3 regions of the Janthinobacterium sp. HH106 genome follow, and region 3 is predicted to be linked to each of the others. Evidence: predicted binding sites of a transcription regulator. Region 3 holds the regulator's gene; each other region holds the start of a gene.
What was found. The regulator FNR, encoded in region 3, switches genes on or off when oxygen is low (the NO sensors DNR and NnrR bind a similar motif). The targets are predictions, from matches to a motif close to TTGATNNNNATCAA.

Region 1 (3,279 bases), on a different contig from region 3:
CCAGCAAGCCCAGCGCGAGCGCACGATCCAGCAGTTGAAAGACGGCAAGATCGACATCCTCGTGGCAACCGACGTGGCCGCCCGCGGCCTGGACGTCGAGCGCATCAGCCACGTCGTCAACTACGACGTGCCGCACGATCCGGAAAGCTATACCCACCGCATCGGCCGCACGGGCCGCGCCGGCCGCAGCGGCGAAGCGATCCTGTTCATCACCCCGCGTGAAAAGAACTTGCTGAAAGCCATCGAACGCTCGACCCGCCAGCCGATCGGCATGCTGGAATTGCCGACGATCCAGGCCGTCAACGACGTGCGCATCGCCAAGTTCAAGGAACAGATCAGCGAAACCTTGGCCCTGGGCGAACTGGAGCAGTTCCAGTCGCTGATCGAGGATTTCGAGCGCGAACAGAACATTCCCGCCATCGAGATCGCCGCCGCCCTGGCGAAGATGGCGCGTGGCAATACGCCGCTGCTGCTGGACAAGAACAAAGCGCGCGAGCAAGCCACGTGGCAAGACGACCGTCCTGTGCGCCAGGACCGTTTTGAGCGCAACGACCGTCCGGAACGCGGTGACCGCTTCGACCGTAACGAGCGCAGCGAACGCCCGGCCTTCCCGAAAAAGGAACGCATCCAGCGTCCGGCCGACGCCGGCATGCAGACCTTCCGTATTGAAGTCGGTCATCAGCATGGCGTGAAACCGGGCAATATCGTGGGCGCCATCGCCAACGAAGCGGGCATCGATTCGAAAAACATCGGCCGCATCGAAATCTATGACGACTACAGCGTCCTGGACTTGCCAGACAGCATGCCGAAAGAATTGCTGGATCAGCTGAAGACCGTGTGGGTCGCGGGCCAGCAGCTGCGCATCAGCCGCGACGGCGACGCGCCGGACCTGGCGCCGCCAGCCGCGCCGCGCAAGCCGTTTGCAGCCAAGTCCGCGCCAGCGTTCAAGGATGCGCCAGCGGACGCGGGCGACGCAGCACCTGCGCCGCGCGCGCCGAAGAAGGAACGTCCACGTCCAGGCGTGACGGCTTACCGCATCGAAGTAGGCCGTGAGCACGCCGTGACGCCAAGCAACATCGTGGGTGCCATCGCCAACGAAGCGAACCTGGAAGCCAAGCATATCGGCCGCATCGATATCTTTGACAACTACAGCGTGCTGGACCTGCCGGAAGGCATGCCGCCGGAAATCCTCGACCACCTGAAATCGGTCGTCGTGTCGGGCCAGAAACTGCGCATCAGCCTCGATGACGGCACGACGGAGCGCAAGCCTGCGCCGCCGCGTCCGAAATCGCCACCGCGTAAATCATTCAAGTAAGCTGTCCCTGCACAGGCGCCTCCCCGGCGCCTGTGTCGCGGATTGGAGACAGTTCCCCCACTGGCGCGTTCGCGCCAGTTTTTATTTTCCCTCAAGAAATGTTCGTGGTTGCGGCGTTATGGTTGGCGGCAGGCCCCGTCATGGGCCGGCGCATATTGCGGCGCTTGCGCGTTTTTTTATCGGCGCAAACACCATATTTATTGGCTGCCGCATCGATACATAATTTTTTATTAATTATTGTGTCTGCTTCCAATTTGAATTTTACATTCAATAAAATCAATCTAGTTGAATCAAAGTAAATTCTAAAACATAAATGAATTGGTTTTTATTAAATTTTTTGACCAGTGTCACTGCCGCCGGGGCGATATATCATGGGTGCTTGATGTGGTATATTGTTTTTATGATTTTGTTATGCTAGTTGATAAAAATAGAGGAGCGACGATGCGGGTCAATACGCCTATCACGCAAAATGAATACGTATTAAATGAAGGCATGACGATTGTTTCCACCACGGATTTACAGGGAAACATCAATTACGCCAATCAGTATTTCATTGAGGTCAGCGGTTTTTCAGAAATGGAACTGCTGGGTGCGCCACAGAATATCCTGCGTCATCCCGATATGCCGGCTGAAGCGTTTGCCGACCTGTGGGACACCATCAAGACGGGCATGCCGTGGACCGGCATGGTCAAGAACCGTTGCAAGAATGGTGACTTTTACTGGGTCTTCGCCAATATCACACCCGTCATCGAAAACGGCCGCCCGATCGGCTATATGTCCGTGCGCACCAAGCCCACGCGCGAGCAGATCAACGAAGCGGCAGCCCTGTATAAAAGTTTTAAAGACGGCAATAGCGCGAACCTGGCGATCCGCAATGGCCGCGTCGTGCGCCAGGGCTGGGCCGCCAAGCTGGCCGAGTGGCGCAAGCTGAGCCTGTCGCAAGACATCGCCCTGCATTGCATCATCTTGGGCGTGGTGCTGGCCATCCTCGGCTGCGCCGTGTGGAATATCGACGGCGACACGAGCACGGCCACGCGCAGCTGGCTCAGCGGCGCCGCCGCTGCCGCCGTCGCGCTGATGCTGTATTTCTGGGCCCATCTGCACAATTCCATCGTCGCGCCGCTGGGCGACGCCATTACGGTGGCGCGCAAGATGGCCGGGGGCGACTTGACGGGCGTGATCGACAAGGTGCGCGACGACGATATGGGTCAATTGATGGCGGCCTTGCGCCAGACCAATATCAACTTGCACAGCATCATCGGCGACGTGCGCGCCAACTTCGAGGATATCCGCATCACCACGGCGGAAATCGCCACGGGCAATATGGACTTGTCCAGCCGCACGGAGTCGCAGGCGTCCAGCCTGGAGCAGACGGCGGCCAGCATGGAAGAGCTGACATCGACCGTGCAAAACAGCGCCGACCACGTGGCCACGGCCAATGACCTGGCGGTGCAGGCATCGACCGTCGCGGCCAGGGGCGGCACCATCGTCAGCGAAGTGGTCACCACGATGGACGAGATCAGCTCGTCGTCGCGCAAGATTCTCGACATCATCGGCTTGATCGACGGCATCGCCTTCCAGACGAACATCCTCGCCTTGAACGCGGCCGTGGAAGCGGCGCGCGCAGGCGAGCACGGCCGCGGCTTCGCCGTCGTGGCGGGCGAAGTACGGAGCCTGGCGCAGCGTTCTGCCACGGCGGCGAAAGAGGTGAAAAACCTGATCGACCATTCGATCGCCACCGTGAATGCGGGCAGCGTGCTGACCAGCAATGCGGGCGCCACCATGACGGAAGTGATCGCCTCGGTGGCCCGCGTGACGGAAGTGATGGACGAGATTTCCTCGACCACGCGCGAGCAGAACCAGGGTATCGGCCAAGTCAACCAGGCCGTCATCCACATGGATGGCATCACGCAGCAGAATGCGGCCCTGGTCGAGCAGGCGGCCGCGGCCGCCACCAGCCTGGC
Region 2 (3,279 bases), on a different contig from region 3:
GTGATACCGTACGCGACCCGCGCCGATATCGAGCGCGCCACGTCCGTCACGGGCAAGGAATTGCTGTGGGTGGATGACGAAGTCGAGGCGTTCTTCCTGCAGGTGCAGGGTTCCGGCCGCGTGCAGCTGACCGATACGCAGGAAACCGTGCGCGTGGCATATGCGGATCAAAACGGCCACCCCTACAAGTCGATTGGCCGCTACCTGGTCGACAAGGGCGAGCTGACCCTGAGCCAGGCGTCCGCGCAAGGCATCAAGGCGTGGATTGCCGGCCACCCGACGCGCAAGGATGAATTGTTCAACGCTAACCCCAGCTATGTCTTCTTCAAGGAAGAGCGTTTGCCCGATCCGAAAGTGGGGCCGAAGGGTGCGCTGGGCGTGCCGTTGACGCCGCAGCGCTCGGTGGCCATCGATTCGCGCTTCCTGCCGCTGGGCGCGCCCGTGTTTTTGTCCACGACGCAAGCCAATAGCGAGATTCCCATGCAGCGCCTGGTGATGGCGCAGGATACGGGCGGCGCCATTCGCGGGCCCATCCGTGTCGATTATTTCTTTGGCTTTGGCGCGGAAGCGGCCGAGAATGCGGGCCGCATGAAGCAGAGCGGCGCCGTGTGGGTATTGTTGCCGAAGCAGGCACCGGCGCGGTGAGTTGCTGCGCGCGACGCCGGGGTAGTTATTGTCTGGCTTAACGCAGAACCATGACCGGCAAATGCGTATGCGCGAGCACTTTTTGCGTTTCGCTGCCCACGAACAGCTTGTTCAAGCCCTTGCGGCCATGCGAGGCCATCAGGATGATGTCGCAATGGTAGGTTTGCGCCGCATTGACGATTTCGTCGTGCGGGCTCGGTGACACTGCCACCACGCCTTCGAAAGCCACGCCGGCGGCGCGCGCCGCTGCGCCGATCTTGTCGATCGCGCGTTGCGAAGCTTCCTGCATCTGCTGTTCATACAGGCTGGCGTCGAGCACGATGCCGCCGTCGGCCATCGGCGAGAACGGGAACGGTTGCACCACGCTGATGGCGACCAGCTTGGCCTTGTTCAATTGGGCAAAGGCGAGGGCGGTCTCGGCGGCTTTGTCGGACAACGGCGAGCCGTCGGTGGGAAATAAGATGGTGTTAAACATGGCGTGCTCCTCAAGTGATGTAAGACAGCTTATGGATTTACATCAATTAAAACCTTGATGTAAATCAAACCTCACAGGCTTTGGCATGAATAGTGTCGCCAAGGCAATCTTTCATCAGTGTATGCCCGTTCCTCGCTTCAGGTGCGCACGCTACGCAGCGGCGTGCCCCATACCATGGCGACCGTCAACGCAATGCTGCCTGCCGCGATGCAGGCCAGGCCATTGCGCACGCCAAAATGTTCCGCGACCCAGCCGGCGGCCAGCGCGCCCAGCGGCGCCGTTGCCACCGTCAGGAAGCGCATGGTCGATGTCATGCGGCCCAGCATGGGATCGGGCGTGACTTTCTGGCGCAAGCCCAGGTAGGGAATAAAGAACAGCATCACGCCGCAATCGAAAAAGAACATCAATATGGCATAGGCGACGGCACTGGCCGCCGCGCTGCCGAACAGCGCGGCGGGAATCGTTGGCGTCAGGGCAAAGCAGAGCGAGGTCGAAGCCAGGCCGATCAGGATGGTGCGGCCAGCGCCGTAGCGCGTCGTCAGCGGCTTGACGATAAAGGCGCTGAGCAAGACGCCGGCGCCGCCCAGCATCTGCGTCATGCCCAGCACGCCAGGGCTCATGCCCAGGTCGCGCGTGGCGAACAGCACCGTCAAGGCCATGCTGGCGTAAAACAGGAAGTGCCAGATGCCGGCGCCCCAGGCAAGCGCGCGCAGCAGCGGCTCGCGCCAGACGAACAGCAAGCCGTCGGCGATGTCGCGCAGGGCGTGCTTGTCGGAGGGAACCGGTCGCGGGTCGCGCACGCTCATGGCGCGCAGATTGAAGACGGAAACCAGATAGCCGCAAGCCGTGCACAGGATGGCGACGGGCGCCGACAGCACTTGCACCAGCACGCCGGCCAGGCCGGGGCCGATCAGGCGCGAAGCCGATTCCGTGGCGGCAAATTTCGATTGCGCATCGATCAAGCCATCGCGGCCCACGAGGAAAGTCAGAAACACCTGTTCGGCGCCGCCGCCGACGACAAAGCCCGTGCCGATGATGAATCCCACTATATATAACCATGGCATCGACAGCACGCCGCACCAGTAGGCCACGGCCACGCTGGCCAGGGCCAGGCCGGACATGCTTTCGCTGAACAGCATGATCGGGTGCTTGCTGCGCCTGTCCAGCAGCACGCCGACGGGCAAGCCAAACAGGGCGAACGGCAGCGCCTGTAGCGCGACCAGTACGCCCATCTGTTCCGGCGTCGCATGCAGCAGCAGTACCGCGCAAAGGGGCAGGGCCAGCGAGGTGATCTGGGCGCCGAAGCAATTGAGGCCGTTGCTGAACCACAGGCGGCGGAAATTGACGCTGGCGGCGCTGCCGTCGCCGCGCAGATAGCGGGTGCAGTACTGGAAGAAGGAGGAGAAAATACGCTGCTCGATAAAGGTGATCGGACTCACAATAATAGCAGCGCACCTGCCGCGCCGCTGCCGTTAGCCGCTACAATCGTTGCACCGTTCATCGAGAGGAGACACTATGCAATACGAAGACCTGATCATCGACATCCAGGACAAGGTGGCGGTCATCCGCCTGAACCGTCCCAAGGCCTTGAATGCCTTGAACGACAACATGATGAATGAGCTGGGCCACGCCTTGCTGAAATTCGACGCGGACGAGAATATCGGCTGCATCGTGCTCACGGGCAGCGAAAAAGCCTTTGCCGCCGGCGCCGACATCGCCGCCATGGCCGACTATACTTATCCCGATACCTTTACCCAGGGTTACATCAGCCGCAACTGGGAGCATATCTTGCGCGTGCGCAAACCGGTGGTGGGCGCGGTGGCCGGCTATGCGCTCGGTGGCGGCTGCGAACTGGCCATGATGTGCGATTTCCTGATCGCCGCCGACAGCGCCAAATTCGGCCAGCCGGAAATCAAGGTTGGCGTCACGCCTGGCGCGGGCGGTACGCAGCGCTTGCCGCGCGCCATCGGCAAGGCCAAGGCCATGGATCTGCTGCTCACGGCACGCACCATCGATGCCGCCGAGGCGGAACGCATCGGCCTGGTGTCGCGCGTCGTGCCGGCCGATAAGTTGCTGGAAGAAACCCTGGCTGCCGCCAAGACCATCGCCGCCATGCCGACCTCGGTGGCCATGATGATCAAGGATTGCGTCAACCGCGC
Region 3 (3,279 bases):
CGAATAATCGAGCACGTCGTTGAGGATGCCCAGCAGCGACTGGCCCGCCACGCGCACCATGGTCAGATACTTGCGCTGTTCCGTATCGAGCTTGGTATTGCCCAGCAAATACACCATGCCCAGCACGGCATTGAGGGGCGTGCGGATTTCATGGCTCATGTTGGCCACGAAATCGCTCTTCGCGCGGTTGGCCGCCTCGGCCCGGTCGCGCTCCTGTTCCAGCTCCGCCGCGCGCGATTCGAGCTCCTGCTGCAAGCGGTCGCGCTCGCTCATCAGGCCGTTGAACGCTTCCGTCAGCTCGCCGATCTCGTCGCGCTGCTGCACGGGCACGGGAGTGAAACGGCTGCCGCTGGTGCGCAGCGCCTGCAGGGTGTCGCGCAGGCGCACCAGCGGCGAGAGCAGGCGCACGGTGACCCAGCCCAGCACGGCTGCGGCCAGCAGCGAGGCGAGGATGCTCCACAGCACCAACCGGTACAGCACGCCGTCGAACGGTTCGAAGGCGTCGTCGAGGGGCAGCGAGGCGGCCAGCAGCCAATTTACGGATTTCAGGCGCTTGAAGCTGTTGACGGCCGTGATGCCGCGGCTGTTGGTGCTGACCATGGTGCCTTCGCCATCGTCCTTCAGCAGCCGGGTGGTCGTCAGGTTGGCGTTCGGCAGGCGCGGCTGCAGCAAACGGCTGGTGTCGGGATGCAGCACATAGCGCGGCACGGCGCCGCGCGTGAGGACGAAGTAATAGCCGCTCTTGCCGATCTTTTCTGAGCGCAACCTCCCCAGCAGGTTATCCTTGTACAGGCGCAGCACGCCGATCACCACGCCGGCCACCTGGCCATCGGCGCCCAGCACGGGCGCGACCATCTGCACGATGGGCATGCCGCTCGATTTGCCCAGCATCGGCTCGGTGATCATGGGCTGGCGCGTGCGCAGCACGGTCTGGAAATACTCGCGCTCGGCGACGTTGATGCCGGCGCGCCCCGCCACTTCCGGCATGTCGGCCACGACGGCGCCGTGCGCGTCGAGCACCAGCACGTCGTCGAACAGCACCAGCATCGAGCGGCGCGAATAGTATTCGCGCAATTGGGCGGGCTGGGCGATCAGTTCCGGCGGCTGCTGCCGGGCCGTCAGGGTGACGATCTGCAGCAGCATGCCCAGCTTGTCGTCGAGCTCGGCGGCGGTGCGGCTGATCAGGGACGACTGCTGGCTCAACAGTACCTTGGTGAAATCGTCGCGCATGTGCTGCACCTGGATCATGGTGACCAGCGCGATCATGGCGATCGAGGTCAGGCTGGTGGCCAGCGCGACTTTTGCTTTGATGCCGAGAGGCTTCATGATTTCCTTTTCAGTACCGGGCGGCACAGGCGGCAGATAATGCTGTCAGGAATTTTCCTATCAATACCCCAGCTTGGCAAGCGCCGCCACGCAAATTGCCCTCTCCGCATGGGCTTTTGACGATGTTGCCATATAATTAAAGTCGGAACGTCGTTTATTCAGCGAAATTGCGGTGAAATTGGCACACGGCAACCCTGTATGCAGTAAACTTGTTGTTGCATTTTCTAAAAGGTACCGACATGACTGAAGCGCTACTCACTCCAACCTCGCCCACAGTGACCGTGGAAGCGTTGCGTGCGCGATGCTCGACCTGCAGCATGCATCAATTGTGTCTGCCGATGGGCCTCGACGTGGGCGACATGGACAGACTGGACCAGATCATCGGCCGCCGCCGCAAGATCGTGCGCGGCGCTTCGCTGTTCCGCATCGGCGACTCGTTCCAGAACCTGTATGCGATCCGTCTGGGCCACTTCAAGACCTACCAGATCAATCCGGGCGGCGAAGAGCAGGTGACGGGTTTCCAGATGGCGGGCGAACTGCTGGGCATGGACGCCATCAGCGCCGACCGTCACCACTGTAATGCGGTGGCGCTGGAAGACAGTGAAGTGTGTGAAATCCCGTTTTCCAGCCTGGAACAATTGCTGGGCAATATGCCGACCCTGCTGCGCCATTTCCACCGCATGATGAGCCAGGAAATCACGCGCGAGCAAAGTGTCATGCTGTTGCTGGGCAACATGCAGGCGACGCAGCGTTTTGCCGCCTTTATCGTCAACCTGGCGTCGCGCTATGAAGCGCGCGGCTATTCGGCCAGCAAATTTCAGTTGCGCATGTCGCGCGAGGAAATCGGCAACTACCTGGGCCTGACCATCGAAAGCGTCAGCCGTTTATTGTCGAAATTCAAGAAGGAAGGCTGGCTGCGCGTTTCCAACCGCGAGATCGAGATCTTGCAGCCGGCCAAGTTAAAAGCTATTACAGCCGGCACCGACGTCTGCAAGTAACAGCACCGTCAAAACCTGCTGCGCGTCGTGCTTTGCGGCCTGCGATGCTCGCTGTGCTATAGCACAGCTGTGCTTCTCAGCCACAAATCACTGCCGCTCGCTACGGTTTTTTCCCGGCGCTGTACGTTATAGCTCTTCATCCGCGTGCAGCGCGATGCTGCGTTGCACGGGCCAGGTCCAGATGCCGGACAGGCGCCACTCGCGTTTGTCGTTTTCCACCAGCACTTGCCAGCGGCTGCGCTCGAGCATCGGCAGCGCCACGGAAAAATTGCCGGCCGCATCGGGCTGCACCAGCAGCTTGATATCCTTTTCCGGCAGGGTCGCATGCGCCAGGTGCAGCTGCAAAGGCCCCTGGTACGCCTTGCCGAAGCTGTGCACGGAGCCGCTCAGGCGCGCTGCAGCGACGTCATACGACAGGGTCGTATCCATGGCCAGGTCGCTGGCGATCGTGTCGCGCTTCAAATCCTGGTTGATCGCCTTGCCCTGCTTGTAATAGTCGCCCACCACCAGCGCATCGGGCTGCGTAAACGCGATATAGCCCATGAAGCTGCCGACGACCACGGACAGGCCGGGACCGATCATCAGCAGCCATGGCCAGCGATGCTTGTACCAGGGGGCAACGGGAGGTTGCAGTTTCAGACTGTCGGACATGGTATTTCTCCTGTGTTTCTGGTATACGGCCAGCCCCCATGCGGGGACCGGCCTTCCTGCATTAGCGCGGCACGATGAACACCGCGCTTTCGCGCACGTGCAGCGACGGGTCGTCCAGCGAGTGCAATTCGATCGCAATCTTGTTCGAGCCCTTCTCGCCGACGCCGTGCGGCACGCGCAGGCGGATCGGCCAGCCCAGCGTTTCCGTCGGCTGCAAGGTCACTTCGTCGCGCGTCAGCAAGGTCAGGCCCGGCAAGCCGGATGCGCTGATTTTGAAATGCTGGCTTTGCTCCGAGGTGTTCAT

Region 1: JAB8_RS27660 (PAS domain-containing methyl-accepting chemotaxis protein) is a predicted target of FNR. The motif match lies at 1,653-1,666, and genes of this name have one in related genera.
Region 2: JAB8_RS27945 (universal stress protein) is a predicted target of FNR. The motif match lies at 1,175-1,188, and genes of this name have one in related genera.

The regions. Positions count from the first base shown of each region.
Region 1 is NZ_LRIC01000073.1:211,706-214,984, forward strand. It holds gene JAB8_RS27655 (DEAD/DEAH box helicase) at 1-1,315, shown strand, start outside; gene JAB8_RS27660 (PAS domain-containing methyl-accepting chemotaxis protein) at 1,757-3,279, shown strand, end outside.
Region 2 is NZ_LRIC01000073.1:274,290-277,568, forward strand. It holds gene JAB8_RS27940 (murein transglycosylase A) at 1-645, shown strand, start outside; gene JAB8_RS27945 (universal stress protein) at 683-1,120, opposite strand; gene JAB8_RS27950 (MFS transporter) at 1,258-2,559, opposite strand; gene JAB8_RS27955 (enoyl-CoA hydratase) at 2,636-3,279, shown strand, end outside.
Region 3 is NZ_LRIC01000012.1:132,871-136,149, forward strand. It holds gene JAB8_RS06675 (response regulator) at 1-1,326, opposite strand, end outside; gene fnr (fumarate/nitrate reduction transcriptional regulator Fnr) at 1,566-2,324, shown strand; gene JAB8_RS06685 (FixH family protein) at 2,451-2,975, opposite strand; gene ccoG (cytochrome c oxidase accessory protein CcoG) at 3,037-3,279, opposite strand, start outside.